Regions from separate parts of the Tepidimonas sp. HKU78 genome, predicted to be linked through region 2. Evidence: predicted binding sites of a transcription regulator. Region 2 holds the regulator's gene; the other holds the start of a gene.

Region 1 (5,190 bases), 340 kb from region 2:
CACCAGCGTAATTCCGCAGCATGGTCAGGATACCGATCGCGGCCTGGTCGCCGCGCAGCGGCCCGTTGCCCTGGCCAGTGGGGTCGGCCCGCGTCAGGTCCTTGATGGTTTTGCTCAGTTCGTTGAATGCCGTCTGAAACGCCTTGACGGCTTCGGCCATGGCGGCGGTATCGCTGCGCACATTGACCGTGGCGGGGGAGGGCGTGATGCTCTTGGCTTCCAGCGTCAAGCCAGCAATCGTATCGCTAAAGGTGTTGGACGCCGATGTGACAGCGATACCGTCGATCTCGAGCACGGCGTCTTGTGCGGCGGCGCTCAGCGTCAACCCGACGATACCCCCACCGTTGTTGAAATACGACAACGCCCCCAAGCCTGTGGTGCCGTCGGTGATCAGGTCATCGTTGGCGTCATAGGCTCGGATCTCGAAGCCCTGGGACGCCCCTGTCTGGCTGCTTTTGAAGACCAGATTCTCCTGGCCTCCGCTGCGCACCACCACCGCCGTGACCCCGGCATTGGCTTGGTTGACTTTGGTGGCAATGTCGCTCAGGGTGTCCGTCGCGGTGACAGTGACGCTGACCGGGGTGCCACCGGCGCTGAAGCTGCCACCGCTCCAGGTGCCGCGCGTGAACTCCAGCCGGCCTTCCAATCCCAAAGGGGTTCCAGCTGCAAAGCCAGTGGCCGTTCGCGCCGACTGGGCTTGTGCCAGCGCCTGTACGCTGACCTGGTAGCTGCCGGCCATGGCCCCGCCACTGGTGCGGACTGATAACGAGTTTTCGTTGCTGGAGGTCGCCGTATTGCGTTGCCACAGCGACGTGTCGAGCAGCTTCGCAGCCGCATCCTGCAACTTGGCCAGGCCAGACTTGATTTGGCCCCACGCCGAGATGCTGCTCTGCAGACCGCCGATCTGGGACTGGATCTGCTGGATCGGCTTGCGCTCGAGGGCGACAAGCTGAGAGATGATACCGTTGACGTCGAGTCCGCTGCCGACGCCGGGGGCTGAGATGGCCATGGTCTACTCCTGCGACAGTGGCGTGTTATACGTCGACAGGCGTCTGGGCGCAAGGAGAAAAAGCGGGCGATACCCTTACTGTCCAGCGACCGAGCCTGACGCCGGCAGGCGTCAGGCCGTTGGTTGCGTGGCGTTGGCGCCGTGATCAGCGCAGCAGGGCCAAGACGTTTTGCGGCAGCTGATTGGCCTGGGCGATCATGGCGGTGCCGGCTTGCTGCAAGATCTGGGTGCGGCTGAGGTTGGCCGTCTCGGCGGCGAAGTCGGCGTCCATGATGCGGCCGCGGGCGGCAGACTGCTTCTCCGCTGCGATGCGAATGTTGCTCATGATGTTCTCAAATCGACTCATCACGGCGCCGAGGCGTGCCCGGTTCGTCACCACGCTTTGGATGGCCGTGTTGATAGTGGCCAACATGGCGCTGGCGCCCGCTACTGTGGATATTGTCCCAGCACCCAACGCGGTAGAGATTGATCCAATGCTGCGCATCGATACGGTTACTGTCTGCCCTTGACTGGCTCCTACCTGGAAGGCATACGATGTGGCTCCACCACCAAGAATTTGCCGATTGTTAAAGCTCGTTTGTGATCGGATGCGACCGATTTCGGCGCGGAGCTGGGTGAATTCTGTCTGCAGGTTCGCCCGCGATGTGTCGTCGTTCGAGCCGTTCCGCGAACGAATAGCAAGCTCCCGAATACGCTGTAAAACGTCGGTGACGGATCCCAAAGCCCCGTCGGCAACCTCTACCATGGAAAGACCGTCGCCGGCATTGATAAGCGCCATGCCGAGCCCACGTACCTGAGATTGCATCCGCTCTGCAATCGCTAAGCCAGCGGCGTCGTCCTTGGCGGTGTTGACGCGCAGTCCCGACGACAAGCGGGCCATCGTCGTTTGCAGTGACTGCATGTTGTTGACGGTGTTGCGCTGGGCGTTCAGCGAAATCGGGTTGGTGTTGATGGACAGGCTCATGACGGTCGCTCCTGTGGGTAAGCCCGGTGGATGCACCGCATTGGGCCCCGTGCCCGCTGCTGGTGGTCCGTTGAACTACCGGTTGCCTGCTATATCGGCCCTGTCGGCCCGAACTTGAGGGTTTCTTCCGGTGCGTATCGTTGGCGCTGGCTGCGGCGTCAGGACAGTGCTGCGGGTCCCAGAGGCCAGTCGGGGCCACTAGAATCGACAGCCTGCCCGAGCACGCCGTGATTGCGTCCAAGCCGTCTCCACCATGACTACCCCCGACCGGCTCCAGCCCGTTCCGCTGCCCATGGAGCAGCTACGGGTGGGCTTGACGCTGCCGTTTACCCTGCTGGACGAGACCGGGCAGGTGCTGCTGGCCAAGGGTCTGCGCATCGAGGACGAGGCGCAGCTGGAGGGCATCCGTGCGCGGCGGCGGGTGTTCGTGCCGTTCGAGGAATCGGAACTGGCGGTCAAGGTGCTGATGCAGGGGCTGCTGCGCGCGGAGATCCACAAGGCCGCCATCAAAGATCTGGACCGCTACGTGTCGCTGGAGGACGAGGCAGCCGGCCGAGAGCCACTGCGGGGGACGTTCCCCGAGCAGTGTGCCGAGGTGACGGCGCGCCTGCGGCGCTTGCTGGCCAACATCGCGCAGGGCGCCTGGGGGCCGAACGAGACACGCCAGCGCCTGGCGGCGCTGTGGGCCGATATTCAGCAGTGGGAGCGCACGCCGGGGGCGATGGAGTCGGCGACACTGGTGTTGACGTACCGCGCCTGCAGCAGCCCCAGCGACTACAGCGTGCTGCACGCGCTGCAGTGCGCGGTGCTGGCGCGCCGGCTGGCACCGCGCCTGGGGCTGGATGAGGCGCGCACCCGTACCCTGGTGCTGGCCACCGCGACCATGAACGTGGCGATGCTGCAGTTGCAGGATGCGCTGGCGACGCAGGCCGCGCCGCCGTCGCCGGCGCAGCGGGCGCAGATCGATGCCCACGCGCAGGAGGGCGCGCGCCTGCTGCGGCAGGCGGGGGTGGACGACCCCGTCTGGCTGCAGGCGGTGACGCTGCACCACAGCGCGCTGGCGCCAGGGGTGCCGCTGGCGGCGCGCCCGCCCGGCGAGGCGCTGGCACACATCATCCAGGTGCTGGACCGCTACACTGCGTCCATGAGTCCGCGCGCCAGCCGCCCCGGCCGGGGCGCGCGCGAATCCGCGCGGCTGGCGGTGTTTTTCCGCACCGGGGGGCAACAAGACGAGGTGGGTGCGGCCCTGGTGCAGCTGCTGGGGCTGTATCCGCCCGGCACGTTCGTGCGGCTGCAGTCGGGCGAGCTGGCGCTGGTGTTGCGGCCCGGGCCGAAGGCGGCGACCCCGGTGGCGGCGGTCGTGGTCAACCGCGCGGGTGAGCCGTTGGGCTCGCCCAAGTTGGTGGATACCAGCCGCACGGAGCTGGCGGTGGCCGAGTCCGTGCCGGGATCGGTGGTGCGTGCCCGCATCAACCTTGATGAGATGGTGAAGCTGCTATTGTTTTCTCGCACGCCAGCGGCGGGGCTGCGCTGATCGCTCCAACGCCAAACGGCCGTTGGCGATGGCCACCGAGACAGACCCATGACGAGACGTCAGCGAACCGTGCGCTTGGCAACCTACAACATCCACAAGGGTGTGCAGGGCGTGGGGCCGCTGAAGCGGCTGGAGATCCACAACCTGGCGCGCGCGGTGGCCGAGCTGCGCGCCGATGTCGTTTGCCTGCAAGAGGTGCGAGCGTATCACCACCGGTTGCAGCGGCGCTTTGCCCACTGGCCAGCGGGGGATCAGGCGGGCTTTCTGGCACCCCCCGGCTACCACGTGCTGTACCGCACCAATGCGCGCACGCGCCATGGTGAGCATGGCAATGCGCTGTTGAGCCGCTTTCCCATCGTGGCGCACGGGCATTGCGATGTGTCCGACCACCGCTTCGAGCAACGCGGCCTGTTGCATGCGGTGCTGGCGCTGCCAGAGGATGTCGGCGACACGCCCTACCCCCGCTCGCGCGCGGGGGATAGCGCCCTGCACGTGATCGTGGTGCACCTGGGGCTGATCCACGCCAGCCGCGAACGGCAGGTGCGCGCGCTGGGCAACTATGTGGCGCAGCACGTGCCGCCGCAGGCGCCGCTGTTGGTGGCGGGCGATTTCAACGACTGGGGCGAGCAGCTGCACGCGCCGCTGGCGGCCCTGGGGCTGCATACCGCTGCGCAAGCGCGCGTGCCGACGTATCCGTCGCGCTGGCCGCTGCTGCCGTTGGACCGCATCTACGCGCGGGGGGCGCAGGTGCAATCCGTGGCCGTGCCGCCGCGCGGGGAGTGGGCGCGCTGGTCCGACCACCTGCCGCTGGTGGCGGAGGTCGAGTTGGCATGACCGCTACCCTGCAACCAGGGCATCACCTGCGCCTGCTGGAGGGAGGGCGCGCCTTGTTCCCAGCCATGGTGCAAGCCATGGAGCGCGCGCGCCGCCTGATCCACGTCGAGACGTACATCTTCGTGTTCGCCAACGCATCACTGGCCGTCGCCGAGGCGTTGGTGCGCGCCGCCCAGCGCGGCGTGGAGGTGCGGCTGGTGGTCGATGCGGTGGGCACGCCCGAGATTCCGCCCGAGTGGCAGCGCCGCTTTGCCGACGCCGGTGTGCAGTGGCGCACCTATGCCCCGCTGGGGCGGCTGGGGCTGCTCATCCCCAGCCGCTGGCGTCGGCTGCACCGCAAGCTGTGCGTCGTCGATGGCGTGGTGGGGTTTTGCGGCGGGATCAACCTGATCGATGACCTGGACGACGTGGTGCTGGGGCGGCTGGCGCAGCCACGGCTGGACTATGCGATGGAGGTGAGTGGCCCGCTGGTGGCGGAGATGCTGGCGACGATGGAGCGGCTGTGGTGGCGGCTGCAGGCGGTGGGGCAGATGCGCGAGCACGCTTTTCGCGCGGCGTGGCGCAATGCCTGGCGGTCGTCGTCCGGCGCGGTGATGGGACTGCCGCGCCGTTGGCGCCGCTGGCTGCGTCACAGGCAAGCCACCGCAGCGGACGAGGCGGCTGCGGTCGTGCAGGGCGCGCGTGCCGCGATTCTCTGGCGCGACAACGTGCGTCACCGGCACGACATCGAGCGCGCGTACCTGAGTGCGATCGAAGGCGCGCGCCGGGAGGTGATCATCGCCAATGCTTATTTCATCCCGGGTCGGCGGCTGCGGCATGCGCTGGCGCAAGCGGCGGCGCGTGGCGTGC
Region 2 (5,190 bases):
CAGGTTTTCGAGCCCGGCAGCACCGTGCGTCTGCGCCTGGAGGGGCCCGGCTTCGTCGTGATGGCCACCGGCGAGGCGCTGGGCCACGGCCGTATCGGCGAGCCCGTGCGGGTGCGCCTGCCCAACCGCCGCATCCTGGTGGGCACAGTGCTCGATGCCCAAACGGTGGTACTGACCCTCTAATCCACACAAAATCTCAAAAAAGGGGTAAAGTCCGGGCTCATCCCGCCGATAAAGCTCTCGAGCGCCCCCTCTACCCGGGGAGCGGAGAGTGCCATGAAAGTCAACAACTCGCCTGAATCGAAGTTCGGTTTGCCGACTCCGGTGACGCAGCGCATCGCGGAGGGGGTGAGTTCGTCCGCACGCGGCGCGCCTGCTTCCTCCGCCGAAGCGGTCAGCGCCACGGTCAAGTTTTCGCCCGTCACGCAGGCCATGACGAATGGCATCGCGCGCTCGGGAACGGACAGCTTCGATGCCGCCAAGGTCGAGGCCATGCGGACGGCCATCCAGAATGGCAGTTTCTCGGTCAACGCCGAGGTCATCGCCGACAAACTGCTGGGCAGCGCGCGCGAGCTGCTGGGCGTGGCGGCAGCGGGCCCGCGCCGCTCCGCTTGACGCGCATGACCACCCGCTGCGGTGACCCCCTGACCCTGTTGCGCGAGGCGCACGAACAACTCGGCCATGTGCTGCAGTTGGCGCCGCGCCATGCGGCGGGCGAAGTAGATGCAGACCAGTGGGTGGCCGCGTGCGCGGCGCTGGCGCAAGCGTTCGTGGCTGTGCGCGACGCGTGGGGCCGCAGCGGCCCGGGCCAAGCGGCCGCGCCCGAGGCCGCCCGGCTGCTGGAGGACATCGGCAGCCGGCTGCAGCAATTGCAGGAGTTGCAAGCGCGCCTGTCGGGTAGCACCCGCATGGCACTGGCGCAGTTGCTGCCGCAGGATGCGCTGCAGGCGTACTCCCAGCTCGGGCGCTCACGCCCGACCATGGGGCGCGGCGGCTACGGCTGAATACTGGGTGTCTGCGCTTGCCCTGTCGGTGGGACGGGTTCAGTGCTCGCGCAGGCGCGCTCGCAAGCGCGCGATCGCCTGTGAATGCAGCTGGCTCACGCGAGACTCGGTGACGCCTAGCACGGCCGCGATCTCCTTGAGATTCATGTCGTGCTCGTAGTACATGCTCATAACGTACTGCTCGCGCTCGGGCAGCTTGCCGATCGCCTCGACCAAGGCGGCGCGCATGCGCTGGTCCGCCAAAATGGCCTCGGGGCTGCGGTCGGCATCGTCGGGCAAGTGGCGATCCAAAAACCCGTCGTCGTCTTCGCTGCGCGAACCCAGATCTTCCAGATAGACCAGCTGCGTGCCCCGCATGCGCGACAGGGTTTCGTGGTACTCCGCGAGCGACATGCCCAGCTCTTGCGCGATCTCGGACTCGCGTGGGGCGCGCTGCAGGCGCTGCTCCAGCCGGTGGATCGCGCCCTCGATGTCCTTTTGCAGTTTGCGTGAGCCGCGCGACATCCAATCGGCATCGCGCAGCTCGTCGAGCATGGCCCCGCGGATGCGCTGGCTGGCGAAGGTTTCGAACTGCACCCCCATCGACGGCTCATAGCGCGCCAGCGCCTCGGTCAGCCCGATCATGCCGACCTGGATCAAATCGTCGAGCTCGACGCTGGCGGGCAGACGTGCAATCATCAGGTGCGCCAGCCGGTGCACCAGCGGCGCATACTGGCGCAACTGCGCGTCTCGGTCGAGCGTGCCCTTGGGCGTGTACATCGAAAACTCCGGCGGTCGGATCGGCCGCGGTATCGGCACCGGACTGGACGTCAGCATGGCCGCCGTTGCTCCCCCGCAAAAGCCGGTGCTTCCAACACCCAAGCCGCATCCAGGATTCTGCCCAACACGGCCTGGGTTTCGGGTGTGACCGATCCCCGCGCATCATACCCCAGCGCCCAGACCATCGGAGCGACGCCCAGGTGGCTGTCGCAGGTGCGGCGCAGCGCCGACAGGGCTGCCTGCAGCGGCCCTGGCGCGGGCGCCTCGCCACCCCTCGCGACGTCGGGTACCGGATGGTCGCTGGGCTCAGGTAAGGCGATCACCACAGGTCGCAGGCCCATGCCGTGCAGGCGCTTGAGATCCTGGTAGGCCGCCACGAGCGCCGCCGGCTCGGCCGTCAACGCCACCAATGGCCGCCCACCATCGGTGGGCCACCAGCGCAACACCTCGTTGGCTGGCGCGTGCCACAGCCACGCGCCGCCGCTCGGCAGGTCCTCCGGCCAGTGGCCGGGTTCGCCCTCGACCACGGCGCACGGCATGCCCAACGCCTGACACCCCTGGTGCAGCCGCCACAACAACTCCAACGACGCCGAGCCGCGGGCGGCCGCGATCACGGCCAGCACGCGCGTCGGTGGCTGCAGGTGCCACGCCAGCAAGCCTGCCGCTTGGTCGCGGATCGGCTCAAGCATGGGCGGCCCCCTCGGGCTGCCAGCCCGACTGCACCGGATCGGTGAAGAAAAACGGCAATTCGGCGCTGGTGGGGTCGAACGCCGACTTGCCCCGCCCCCCCATCGACAGACGCACCAGCGCGGCGGCGTCGGGACGCTGCCAGTCCTCGGGCACACGCTGGCCGGTGGTCAGCCCGCGCAGCACGGCTTGGTGCCGGATGAGCGCGTCCACCGCCGGCCCCAGTTTGGCGGCCTCGTCGACCTTGGACAGGATCACGCCATGCAAGGGCGTGTCACGGTAGGCCTGAAAGACTTCGTCGAGCGTGTCACCGTGGCTGCCGGCGTTGACCACCAGCAGCTTGCGAATCTGTGGTGCTTGCAACAGCGCCATCATGTCCTGGATGCGCGGGTCTTTTTGCCCCAGGCCTGCGGTGTCGATGATGACCATGCGTTTGTTGGCCAACAGCTCCAGCAAGTCTTGCAGCGCGGCCCGGTCGTGGGCCTGGTGGGCCACCACGCCCAGCATGCGTCCGTAGGCGCGCAGCTGCTCGTAGCCGGCCACGCGGTAGGTGTCAAGCGAGATCAGGCCCACGCTGTTGGCGCCATAGGCCTTGACGCATTGCGCGGCCAGTTTGGCGGCCGTGGTGGTCTTGCCCACCCCAGTCGAGCCAATGAGCGCAAAGACGCCACCCTCGTCGCACAAGTGCCCTGGCTCGCGCGCGACGCGCAGATTGCGCGCCAACACTTCCAGCGTCCAACGCCAGGCATCCGCCGCGCCCAAGTGGGCCGGCAGGCGCTCGAGAACGGCACGTGCCACCGTGGGCGAATATCCGGCCCGGATGAACTTGAGCATCAATGGCGACTGGATCGGATTGAGGCGCGACTGCCCCAGCCATGCCAGGGTCTGGAAGCGCTCCTCCATCATGGCCTGCATGGCGGCCAGCTGTGCCTCGAGCCGGCTGGCGCGGGCCGCGTCATCGGCGGGCACGCGGCGCGGCGTGGCCGCCGCCTGTGGCGCGGACGCAGCGGGCGCACTGCGGCCAAAGGGCAGCACCATCGCGTCGTCGTCGCGCGGCGCCGGCGCTGCGGGCGCGCGCGCCGCGGTGGGGGCGGGCGCCGCCCGCGGAGGCACGGCGGGCCGCGCGGCGCCCGCCGACTCGGGCGCACGGCCCTGCAACGCCTCGCGCCGTTTGCGCAACATGCGCTCGCGCACATATTCCTGGAACGACAGCGTGCTCATGGCCAGCGTCTCGCTGTCTTGGGCCACCGTGCTGTCAGGCGACACCGGGGGCAGCTGCGCTGCCGCCCGCTGTTGCAGGCCGAGTGTGGCGCGTGCCGAGCGTGGCGTCGGTGTCTCCGGTAACGTGGCACGGCTCGCCTGCGCCGCCGGCGTAGCCACCTGCGCGGCGATGGCGGAGAGCTGCTCCTCCGAGGTTGCCACGACCTCGAAACCAGCGTCGGTGGATCGGCTCGACAGGATCACGGCGTGATCGCCAAAAGCGGCGCGCGCCAGCGCCATGGCCTCGCGCGAGTTGGGGGCGACGAATCGTTGCGCGTTCATGCGGGCTCTCCAATGATCGGGCCGATGCGAATGGTGTGGGTATCAGGGATTTCGCTGTGGGCCAACACCTGCAGCCGGGGGGCGGCGCGCTTGAGCAGCCGGGCGATGGCCTGCCGGATGGCGTCGGGCACCAGCAGCACGGCGGGCACGCCGCTTTCCTCTTGCCGCGCCGCCACCTTGGCGGCCGACTGCGTGAGCATGTCGGCGATGCCAGGGTCGAGCGCGCTCATGCCTTGCCCACCGAGCGCCTGGGTCAACAGGCGCTCCAGGCCCGGCTCGATGGCAATGACTTCCAGCTCCTGCACCGGGCCATAGATCTGCTGCACGATGGCCGGCGACAGCGCCTGGCGCACCCGCCGCGTGAGCTCGATCGGGTCTTGCGTCTGGCCGGCGTGCTCGGCCAGCGTCTCGACGATGGTACGGATATCGCGGATGTGCACGCCTTCCTCCAGCAGTAACTGCAGCACTTTCTGGAACACGCCGATGGGCACCATGGCCGGAATCACTTCTTCGATCAGTTTGGGCGCCAGCTTGCGCACGTGCTCGACCAGTTCCTGTACCTCGGTGCGGCTGAGCAGCTTGGCGGCGTGGACCTGCATCAAGTGTGACAAATGCGTGGCCAACACGGTCTCGGCATCAACCACGGTGTAGCCCGCCATTTGCGCGCTTTCACGCTGACGCTCGTCGATCCAGGTGGCCGGCAGGCCAAATGCGGGGTCGCTGGTGGCCTGGCCGATGAGCGGCGTGCGGATGTGCCCTGGATTGATCGCCAGATACTGGCCCGGAAACACCTCGCCTTCACCCACCACCACGCCGCGCAGCGTGATGCGGTAGCCGCTGGGCTTGAGCTCCAGGTTGTCGCGCACGTGCACCGGTGGAGGCAAAAAGCCCACCTCTTGCGCGAATTTTTTGCGTACCCCCTTGATACGGGTCAGCAAGTCGCCCCGCCGGTTGCGGTCCACCAGGGCGATCAGCCGGTAGCCCAGCTCCAGCCCCAACAGATCCACGGGCTGCAAGTCGTCCCAGGTGGCCTCGGTCTCGGCAGGCGCTTGCGCGGCCTGCTGGGCCGCCAGCTCCTGCGGCGAGGGCTGGCGGCGTTGGCGTGCCAACCAGTAAGCCACCGAACCGATCACCGTGGCAAAGAAGAGGAACACACCATTGGGCATCCCCGGCACGATGCCCAGCAACCCCAGAACCC

The links. The regulator FliA, encoded in region 2, starts transcription of late flagellar genes. The targets are predictions, from matches to a motif close to CTAAAGTTTNNNNNNNNNNNGCCGNTA.
Region 1: a site for FliA is predicted at 2,066-2,092, ahead of ACPYIS_RS13720 (flagellin). Genes of this name have one in related genera too.

The regions. Positions count from the first base shown of each region.
Region 1 covers NZ_CP187547.1:2,783,134-2,788,323, reverse strand. The annotation lists gene fliD (flagellar filament capping protein FliD) at 1-1,009, opposite strand, end outside; gene ACPYIS_RS13720 (flagellin) at 1,155-1,973, opposite strand; gene ACPYIS_RS13715 (HD-GYP domain-containing protein) at 2,227-3,507, shown strand; gene ACPYIS_RS13710 (endonuclease/exonuclease/phosphatase family protein) at 3,556-4,341, shown strand; gene clsB (cardiolipin synthase ClsB) at 4,338-5,190, shown strand, end outside.
Region 2 covers NZ_CP187547.1:244,750-249,939, forward strand. The annotation lists gene flgA (flagellar basal body P-ring formation chaperone FlgA) at 1-183, shown strand, start outside; gene flgM (flagellar biosynthesis anti-sigma factor FlgM) at 277-615, shown strand; gene ACPYIS_RS01265 (hypothetical protein) at 621-1,004, shown strand; gene ACPYIS_RS01270 (RNA polymerase sigma factor FliA) at 1,044-1,763, opposite strand; gene ACPYIS_RS01275 (hypothetical protein) at 1,814-2,452, opposite strand; gene flhF (flagellar biosynthesis protein FlhF) at 2,445-3,992, opposite strand; gene flhA (flagellar biosynthesis protein FlhA) at 3,989-5,190, opposite strand, start outside.